DNA from 3 places in the Vibrio diazotrophicus genome. Region 1 is predicted to be linked to each of the others. Evidence: predicted binding sites of a transcription regulator. Region 1 holds the regulator's gene; each other region holds the start of a gene.
The links. The regulator MetJ, encoded in region 1, represses methionine synthesis genes. The targets are predictions, from matches to a motif close to TTAGACNTNTANANGTCTAA.
Positions count from the first base shown of each region.

Region 2: a site for MetJ is predicted at 1,426-1,445, ahead of metH (methionine synthase). Genes of this name have one in related genera too.
Region 3: a site for MetJ is predicted at 1,831-1,850, ahead of metA (homoserine O-acetyltransferase MetA). Genes of this name have one in related genera too.

Region 1 is NZ_CP151842.1:223,092-226,379, reverse strand. Features, by position in the region: gene rpmE (50S ribosomal protein L31) at 1-158, shown strand, start outside; gene AAGA51_RS01005 (malic enzyme-like NAD(P)-binding protein) at 350-1,627, shown strand; gene metJ (met regulon transcriptional regulator MetJ) at 1,760-2,077, opposite strand; gene AAGA51_RS00995 (O-succinylhomoserine (thiol)-lyase) at 2,368-3,288, shown strand, end outside.
Region 2 is NZ_CP151842.1:2,943,084-2,946,371, forward strand. Features, by position in the region: gene metH (methionine synthase) at 1-1,372, opposite strand, end outside; gene AAGA51_RS13570 (cation:proton antiporter) at 1,569-2,900, shown strand; gene AAGA51_RS13575 (hypothetical protein) at 2,897-3,040, opposite strand.
Region 3 is NZ_CP151842.1:1,407,895-1,411,182, forward strand. Features, by position in the region: gene pilW (type IV pilus biogenesis/stability protein PilW) at 1-698, opposite strand, end outside; gene metA (homoserine O-acetyltransferase MetA) at 866-1,807, opposite strand; gene AAGA51_RS06410 (ATP-binding protein) at 1,969-2,340, shown strand; gene AAGA51_RS06415 (ABC transporter permease) at 2,362-3,288, opposite strand, start outside.

The DNA.
Region 1 (3,288 bases):
CTTTCGTTTTCAAATCTACTCTAGGTAAAGATTCAATGCACCTAGACGTATGTGACAAATGCCACCCATTCTACTCTGGTAAGCAACGTATCGTTGATACTGGTGGTCGTGTTGATCGCTTCAACAAGCGTTTCGGCGCTCTATCTAGCAAGAAGTAATTTTACTTTACGCAAAGATTTAAAAAAGGACGCTACGGCGTCCTTTTTAGTTTTCGCTTTCTTCAACCAGACACATGTCGAACTCAATAATCTGGTCTTAGGAGCTATATTTCTCACTTATCATAACTATGAAGACCCATTGACATACTCTAGAATGAGTGGCCTTAACAAAAACAATAAGGCTCCACCAAATGTCCAATAATGATCGCCATGAACTCAACGAGGAAGAAGCTTTTCGTCAGCAAGCCCTCGACTACCACGCTCTGCCAATTCCAGGCAAAATTGCCATCGCTCTCACAAAACCAGCAGATTCAGCAAAAGACTTAGCACTCGCCTACAGCCCTGGTGTTGCAGAACCTGTTCGCGAAATCGCACAGAACGTTGATAACGTTTATAAATACACAGCAAAAGGCAATACCGTCGCCGTTATTTCTAACGGTACCGCCATTCTTGGTTTAGGTAATCTTGGACCGATGGCTTCAAAGCCAGTTATGGAAGGTAAAGCTTTGCTGTTCAAACGTTTTGCAAACCTAGATTCCATCGATATCCAAGTAAAACACCGCACTATCGATGAATTTGTTGATACCGTAGCCAACATTGCTGATACCTTTGGCGGTATCAACCTAGAAGATATTAAAGCACCTGACTGTTTTGAAATTGAACGTCGCCTGATTGAACGTTGTGATGTACCCGTCTTCCACGATGACCAACACGGTACTGCGATTGTTACGGCAGCAGGCATGCTTAACGCGATTGAACTGCAAGGCAAAGAACTCAACGAATGTACTATTGTTTGTCTAGGCGCAGGTGCAGCGGCTGTCGCGTGTATGGAGCTGCTGATTAAATGTGGTGCTATGCGTGAAAAGATCTACATGCTTGACCGTAAAGGCGTCATCCACACTCGTCGCGATGACATCAATGAATACAAACAGTTATTTGCCAATAACACAGACAAACGTACGTTGGAAGATGTGATTAAAGGCGCTGATCTGTTCTTAGGCGTTTCAGGCCCTAACCTACTGACGGCTGATGAACTCAAATTGATGGCGGATAAACCTGTAGTGTTTGCTTGTTCAAACCCAGATCCAGAAATCAAACCTGCACTGGCCCATGCTGTGCGTGACGATTTGATTATGGGTACAGGCCGAAGCGACTATCCAAACCAAGTTAACAACGTGCTTTGTTTCCCATTTATTTTCCGTGGTGCGTTAGACGTGCGCGCGAAAGTGATCAACGATGAAATGAAACTGGCAGCAGTTGCAGCCATTCGCGAGTTAGCGAAAGAGCCTGTGCCTGAAGAAGTGTTAAAAGCCGCTGGTGTTGATACATTAAGTTTTGGCACAGAATACATTATTCCTAAACCAATGGACCCACGCTTACTTCCTCGTGTGGCAAGAGCTGTGGCTCAAGCGGCTATTGATTCTGGTGTTGCACGTATCGAGATGCCAGAAAACTACATGGCGAACTAGTTTTGAGCCTAGTGGTTTAATTACTCGCTAATGCCACTTGCTAATGCATTGCATCAAAAAAGCCCTGATTCGTATCAGGGCTTTTTATATCTATCTGCACAATTAGGCGTAAAAACAGATTATCGACAACAATTAGTCGTCGTAAGCCTCGAATTCGATACCCATTTCAGTCATTAACGCTTTCACTTCAGCTGGAATATCATCCGGACGGTCTTTACGCAGGTCTTCATCCGTTGGTAGCGGCTGGCCTGTATATGCGTGCAAAAACGCCTCACATAAAAGCTCACTGTTGGTCGCATGACGCAGGTTATTGATTTGGCGGCGAGTACGCTCATCTGTGAGAATTTTCAATACCTTAAGAGGAATTGATACGGTAATTTTTTTCACCTGCTCACTTTTCTTCCCATGCTCTGCATAGGGGCTAATATATTCACCGTTCCAGTCTGCCATTGCGCACCTTCATTGTTCGAATTCGAGTAATAATTCCAAAGGCTAGATTTTAGCGGGATTTACCGCCATAAGCAAAGACATATAGACGTCTAGAAGTGTTGACGTCTTTAAATAAGATAAGTAAAGTATGATGCAATTCCCCAATATAGACGAACACATGTATTCTTACTGTAAATTTGGATGTCTATACACAAACTAATTGTAGTTGCAGTTAAGTGACAAGCGAGTCAGCAACAATGCAGCTTCAAATAGGACGGGTATATTTAAGAGTCTTAGGAAAGGAAACACTCATGACCAAACGTAAGTCAGCTACCATCGCCGTTCGTACCGGAATCGAATCAGATACTCAATACCACGCGGTCGTTCCACCCATTTATCTCTCGACTAACTACGGCTTTCCTGCGTTTGGCGAAGTTCCACAATATGACTATACCCGCTCTGGCAACCCTAACAGAGGTCTGCTAGAAAAAGCGTTATACGAATTAGAGAGCGGTGAGGGTGCAGTAGTGACCAACTGCGGCACTTCAGCTTTAAACTTGCTTGCGTCAACGTTTCTTAGTCCTAACGACTTAATTATCGCTCCTCATGATTGCTATGGCGGAACTTACCGTTTATTCAACACCCGTTCGAATAAAGGCGACTTCAAAGTTCAGTTTGTTGATCAATCGGATCAGCAAGCACTTGCAGCAGCATTGGCGAAAAAACCAAAACTGGTGTTGTTAGAAACACCTTCTAATCCACTAGTGCGAGTGGTTGATATCGAACAAATCTGCCAGCAAGCAAAAGCGGTTGGTGCTTTAGTGGCGGTAGACAATACTTTCTTAACCCCTATATACCAACAGCCCCTGACACTGGGCGCTGATTTTGTCATTCACTCTACGACTAAATTTATCAATGGTCACTCAGATGTGATTGGTGGTGTCGTGATCAGTAAAACCAAGGCTCATGCTGAAGAGCTTGCTTGGTGGGGGAACTGTATTGGCGCTACGGGAACACCGTTTGACAGCTATATGACACTGCGTGGTATTCGCACCCTAGGTGCACGCATGCGTGTGCATGAAGAAAGCTCTCTGCAAATTTTGGATTATTTGAAATCTCAATCATTGATTAAAACCATATACCACCCTAGCCTACCAGAGCACCCAGGGCATGAGATTGCGAAGAAACAGCAGCTTGGTTTTGGTTCAATGCTCAGTTTTGAATTTGCAGGT
Region 2 (3,288 bases), 600 kb from region 1:
TTGAGTTAACGATACCTTTGCCCTGAATACATTTCAGGCCGGCTTCAATCACTTCCCATTTCGATGAGTCAACCATGATTGGCACTTTCGAGATCTCTGGTTCTGATGCACACAACTTAAGGAATCGTTCCATACAAGCCATCGCATCCAACATGCCTTCATCCATGTTGATATCAATGATCTGTGCGCCATTCTCGACTTGCTCACGAGCAACATCTAAAGCCTCATCATAGAGTTCTTCTTTAATAAGACGTTTGAAGCGGGCTGAACCCGTAACGTTAGTACGCTCACCAACGTTAACGAACAATGTTTCTGGAGCAATGCTCAGAGGCTCTAAACCAGACAGTCGACACTCTACGCTGATCTCCGGAATAGCGCGAGGAGCTACCCCTTCAACCACTTTAGCCATTGCTGCGATATGCTCAGGGGTGGTACCACAACAACCGCCAACTAAGTTGAGGAACCCTGCTTGAGCCCATTCACCAATGTGCTCCGCCATATCTTCTGGTGATAAGTCATATTCACCAAATGCATTTGGTAATCCCGCATTCGGGTGAGCAGAAACATAACTTTCTGAAATGCGAGAAAGCTCTTCTACGTATTGACGCAGCTCATCCGGGCCCAAAGCACAGTTCAAACCAAACGAAATTGGGCGAACATGGCGCAAGGAGTTATAGAATGCTTCTGTGGTTTGGCCGGACAGAGTTCGACCTGATGCATCAGTGATAGTACCTGAGATCATGACAGGCAATTCGATGCCAAGTTCTTCAAACACAGCATCAACAGCAAAGGCACATGCTTTCGCATTCAAAGTATCGAAAATAGTTTCGATCAAAATCAGATCGCTGCCGCCTCTAATTAAAGCACGTGTAGATTCAGAGTAAGCTGTGACTAGCTGATCAAACTCGACATTACGGTAACCGGGATCATTTACATCTGGAGAGATAGAACACGTACGGTTGGTTGGCCCTAACACACCTGCAACGTAGCGAGGTTTATCCGGTGTTTTTGCCGTCCATTCATCCGCAACTTCACGAGCCAATTTGGCTGCGGCAAAGTTAATTTCTTCGCTCAAAGACTGCATGTCGTAATCAGCCATTGCAATCGTGGTCGCGTTGAAGGTATTGGTTTCAAGGATATCAGCCCCTGCTTGCAAATAAGCAGAGTGAATTCCTCTAATTAACTGAGGCTGAGTGAGAACTAAGAGATCGTTATTTCCTTTTAGATCACAATGCCAATTGGCAAAACGTTCACCACGATAATCTTCCTCTTGCAATCTATGCTCTTGGATCATGGTGCCCATGCCACCATCAATCAACATAATACGTTGCTTCAATTGCGCTTCGATCTGGTGCTTTAGATTACTACCCACAGTACAGCCTCATTATTCCTTTATTGCTTGTTCGACATCCTATCATACATTGATTAGAAATCTAGACGTCTAAAACATCTAATTACCACAAATGCGTTCGTTATAAAATTGATAAATCTATAGGTAAAAAGTGTTTGCTATTTGTTCATCATCAAAGGACAATTTCTCTCACATTTAGTTACATTTGAAGAAGAAAATGTCGGTCTACTATACCCTGTGCTTTCTATCTGCTGCTGCAATGATGATTGCTTTTTTAAACAGCAAGATAGGTAAAATGCAAACCACAATAGCCATTACTGCTGGCTCTATGGTGCTCTCATTACTTATCCTTATTGCTGGTCAAAATGACTGGTTCCATCTCACTCAAATTGCAACTGAAACAGTGACCAGTATAAATTTTGAGAGCTTTCTGCTAAAAGGCATTTTGGGCTTCCTTCTATTTGCTGGCGGCCTCGGTATTAAACTCCCTCACTTAAAAGATCAAAAATGGGAGATTACCGTACTCGCACTTGGGGCAACTCTGTTCTCTACTTTCTTCATCGGATTTGGCCTTTACGGCTTCTGTTACTTTATCGGTATTCATTTAGATCTTGTTTACTGTTTATTGTTTGGTTCGCTGATTTCACCAACCGACCCAATCGCAGTACTGGCTATCGTGAAAAAGCTAAACGCGCCTAAGCGAATCTCGACCCAAATCGAAGGTGAGTCGCTGTTTAACGACGGCTTCGGTTTAGTCATATTTGTAACTATCTTTACCGTCGCATTCGGCAAAGAAGCACCAACAGTAGGAAGTGTAGTCGCATTATTTGCACAAGAAGCGCTTGGCGGCATCGTTTACGGCTTTCTATTAGGGTTACTGTTCCACTATTTAATTAGCGCAACCAACGACCACTCAATGGAGCTCTTACTGACTATCGGTGTGCCAACCGCTGGTTATGTATTTGCAGACGTAATACACGTGTCTGGTCCATTAGCCATGGTGGTATCAGGAATAATGATTGGTAACTGGACTCGCTTTATTGGTTTCTCTAAAGAGAGTGAGGAACATCTCGATCACTTCTGGGAGTTAGTGGATGAATTCTTAAACGGCGTCTTGTTCCTTTTAATCGGTATGTCGATGCTTCTTTTCGAATTCCACGAAGAAGACTGGATCCTAATGGCTTTTGCTGTTCCTCTAGTACTGGCAGCCCGTTACTCTAGCGTGTTTGTCTCTTATATAGGCTTCAAGCGTTACCGTAAATATAACCCTTGGTCGATAAAGATCTTAACTTGGGGTGGACTACGCGGAGGATTAGCTTTAGCGATGGCACTATCGATTCCTTCAGGAATGATGGTCATCCCAGATAAGCTTATCGACGTTAAAGAGCTGATTCTGGTAATGACCTACGCTGTCGTGGTGTTCTCTATCCTGATTCAAGGTTCTACAATCACTCCGATGATTGAAAAAGCCAAACTGAAAGAGAAAGAGATGGAAGAAGAAAGTGCTCAACACAGCGACGTACAAGAAAGCCAACAACAAAATGTCTAAGCATTAATCTTCTGGAAAGCAGCAACCTCGGTTGCTGCTTTTTTTATGCCATTTGATATGCACCAAAACAGCATGGCGAATTTGCCTAAGCTCCCTTCTTTTACTATCCAGAATTTCCCCACCACTAGTGCTCCGTTCATCTCCTTTACCATAAGCACGTAATACTCGCTGCTCTATGATCTTATAAGAGGCTCTAAACTAACCATTATTTATAGAGAGCAATAAGCACTAATCCACGTAGACTCATCAACGAACGCATCCTCAAGTATCGAAGCTTTAGTATCACTCTATATCGTTGAGTGGAGAGGGAATGAAGAATCTGGAAAGTGACAGCTCTGTTTATGAGCAGAAAAGATCATGTTTTTAAAGTAAAACATACGTTAGAGCT
Region 3 (3,288 bases), 1.2 Mb from region 1:
AGTAGCGATAAATATTTCTGTTCCAACCTTTTGTTTCCGGCTCGCCTTTCTAAATTTGCCAACAAGTGCAGTGATGCTTTTTGATAACCATGGTTTTGATGAAACTGCAAAAGCCTCACTCGCGCCTGAGAAAACTCTCCTGAATCTATTTCTAGCTTCGACAATTGTAAGATTGAGCGAAATCGCTGTGGATCATGATCTATGGCGCGGCTAAAGTACTTTTTTGCTTTGCTCAAGTTGCCATACTTCGCTGCACACAAACCGGCATTTTCGTAGCTTTCCGCCACTAAGTAATAATTGGGTTGTTCTACGGCTTGATTGAAATATTTATCGGCTTGTCGGTAGTCGCCTATCTTGCACAGGAAAGCACCATAATTGTTGAGCACTTGGCCATTGTCGTCATGTTCACTCAATGCGTCTTCGTAAGCTTCAAGTGCTTTATCTTTTTCGCCGACGACATCGTAATAATGAGCGATCGCAAGCATGGCTCTGTAGTATTCCGGCGCGTGTTCTAACGCTTTCTCAAGGTTTTCTCGTGCTTTGGGCATGTTGCCATTTTCTAAATAGCCCAAGCCTAATGTGATTCTCGATTCCGCTTTTTCAATCGGGTCGCTGTTTTGTTGGAGACTGTCTTGTTGTTCAACCATCATGCAGCCCAAGAGGAGAGATGATAGCAAAATACTGAGTATTGATTTCATTGACTTACTCCTTGAATTTTGAAGGTATGATAATGAAATCAATTAATTATCGAAGTTATGGTGAAAATTTATGCGACAGGTTCTGCATATTCAATGGAGTGAATAAAAAAGCCCGCTAGTGATAGCGGGCTTAGAAGTGTGTGCTGAAATACAGCTTTGATCTTCGACTAGTCGTCTTTTGTGAACTTGTCTTCGCTAAAGTGTTCCAGATCAAACGGTGTTTGTTGGTATACACAATAGTTAAGCCAATTCGCGAACAACAGGTGCCCATGACTTCGCCAACTTGCTCTCGGTTGATTATCCGGATTGTCATTCGGGTAGTAGTTCACAGGAATCATTGGTTCCATACCTTCACCCAGATCGCGAACATACTCATTGTGCAGTGTATTAGCATCGTACTCCGGGTGACCGGTAACGAACACGTTACGCTTGTCTTTCGTTGATGCTAAGTACACGCCCGCAACGTCAGAAGTCGCGAGTATATCTAAGTCGGTATGTTGATCTAAAAAGTCGGCTTCAAAATCTGCATAACGAGAATGAGGAGCCAAAAAGGTATCATCAAAACCACGCAAGATTGGGTGGAATGGCTGATGGATGTCGTGATGGTAAACTCCGGAGAGTTTTTCCTTACGTGTTCTCTTTGGCAAGTTATACAGCAGCTTCAAGCCAGCTTGAGCAGCCCAGCACACATAAAGTGTTGAAGTAACATGGCTTTTTGCCCAAGTCATAATGGTCTGTAAATGATCCCAGTAAGCCACGTCTTCAAACTGAACTAAGCCCAGTGGAGCTCCGGTGATGATCAGACCATCAAAGTTACGATCCTTAATTTTGTCAAACTGACGATAGAAAGCATTAAGGTGTTCTTCCGGTGTGTTTTTGCTTGGGCGATCATCAATGCGTAACAGTTCGATATCCAATTGCAGAGGTGAATTGGAGAGTAGGCGTAAAAATTGAGTCTCGGTCTCAATTTTTTTCGGCATCAGATTCAAGATCAAAATTTTAAGTGGGCGTATTTCCTGCGTTGACGCACGAGATTCTGGCATTACGAAGATGTTCTCTTTACGTAATACATCACTTGCAGGCAGTTGATCGGGGATCCTAATTGGCACAGCTTTCTCCCTTAGCTAACATTTTGGACGTCTAAACATCTAGACTTATAGCCTAACTATTTACAGATGTCGATAGCAAAATGCAGACAACCTTAAATTAAGTTAATATTCACGCCCAACGCGGTTATTTCATAATTTTATATCTTATTAACGGGTTCAACATGCTGACTCTCACTCTTATCCGAGGTTTACCGGGTTCAGGTAAATCAACGCTGGCAAAAACATTACCAGCCGTTCATTTAGAAGCGGATATGTACTTTGTGGATGAGCAGGGAGAGTATCAATACCGTGCTGAGGAAATTGGGGATGCACACCAATGGTGCCAGCAACAGACGGATTACTGGCTTCAAGAGGGCAAGAGCGTGGTGGTATCAAACACCTTTGTTAAGCAGTGGGAGATGACCGTCTATAAGAAGTTAGCCAGAAAACATAAAGCTAAGCTGAATATCATTGTGTGTCGAGAGCTTTACGGGAATATCCACGGTGTCGATGATGAAGTCATCAAGCGGATGCGAAAAGACTGGCAAGAATAACTTGTTTGCCAGCCGTTTCTTCTACTTTTCTATTCTGGTGCAGTTGCGTTGCGCTTTGCTAAGCTGCCACCAAGCCAGCATGAACCAAACTATCACTTGTCCCCACAGCAAAGTCCATTGAGATGCTATTTGACGCCATTCAGCACTCATTTGATTGAGAGCTAAGAAGCCTTGTATTGCCGGAGTACTTGGAAACAGTTTCGATGCCCATACAATTGGCTGTGGAATCGCCTCGACAGGCCATATAAAGCCTGCTGAAAAAATCAAAGGCATTGAGCTAAGCAAAACCACCAAAGTTACCAGCTCCCGTCTTGGAGTAATAGAACCAAGCCAGATGCCGATAAAACATGAAGAAAGTAAAAATGGCAGTAACAGCGTCAGCAGTTCGGATGCGTGTGCCAGTGTGTTGACACCATGCAGGCTAAAACTTGCGCCGAAATAATACATACTCAGCAGGTAGTAAATCGGGATGAGCACAACACTTCTTAAAGCGATGAGTTTGAAACTGGATATGTGGCTCCAATAACCAATACCGTGTTTCTGCGTGCCAACCATCATGCCTGAAGCAATCAGCATCGTTTGCTGCAAAATAAGAACAAACACGGCTGGTACTACATAGTCTACATATCCCATACGTGCATTAAACGTGGGTTTCAGGTTTTGTCCGGTCGGCGAGTAGTGTTTAGCGGCAAGTGAAAGTGGCTCTCCGTCTACGACAAGACGAGCGACTTTGGTTTTGGCTGCTAATGTTCCGCCTGCCTGAGCCAGACCTTCAACTAATGTGCCGTAAACCAAAAAGTAGGAAGCATCACCCGCATAAGCAAGAGTGGTGCTTTTCCCTAGCATTAAGTCTTTGTAGAAATGTTCCGGAATAACCAAAATTCCGCTCACTTGCTTATCTAGAAAGGCCTGCTTTGCTTCTTCAATGGTCGCATTTCGTTGAACGAC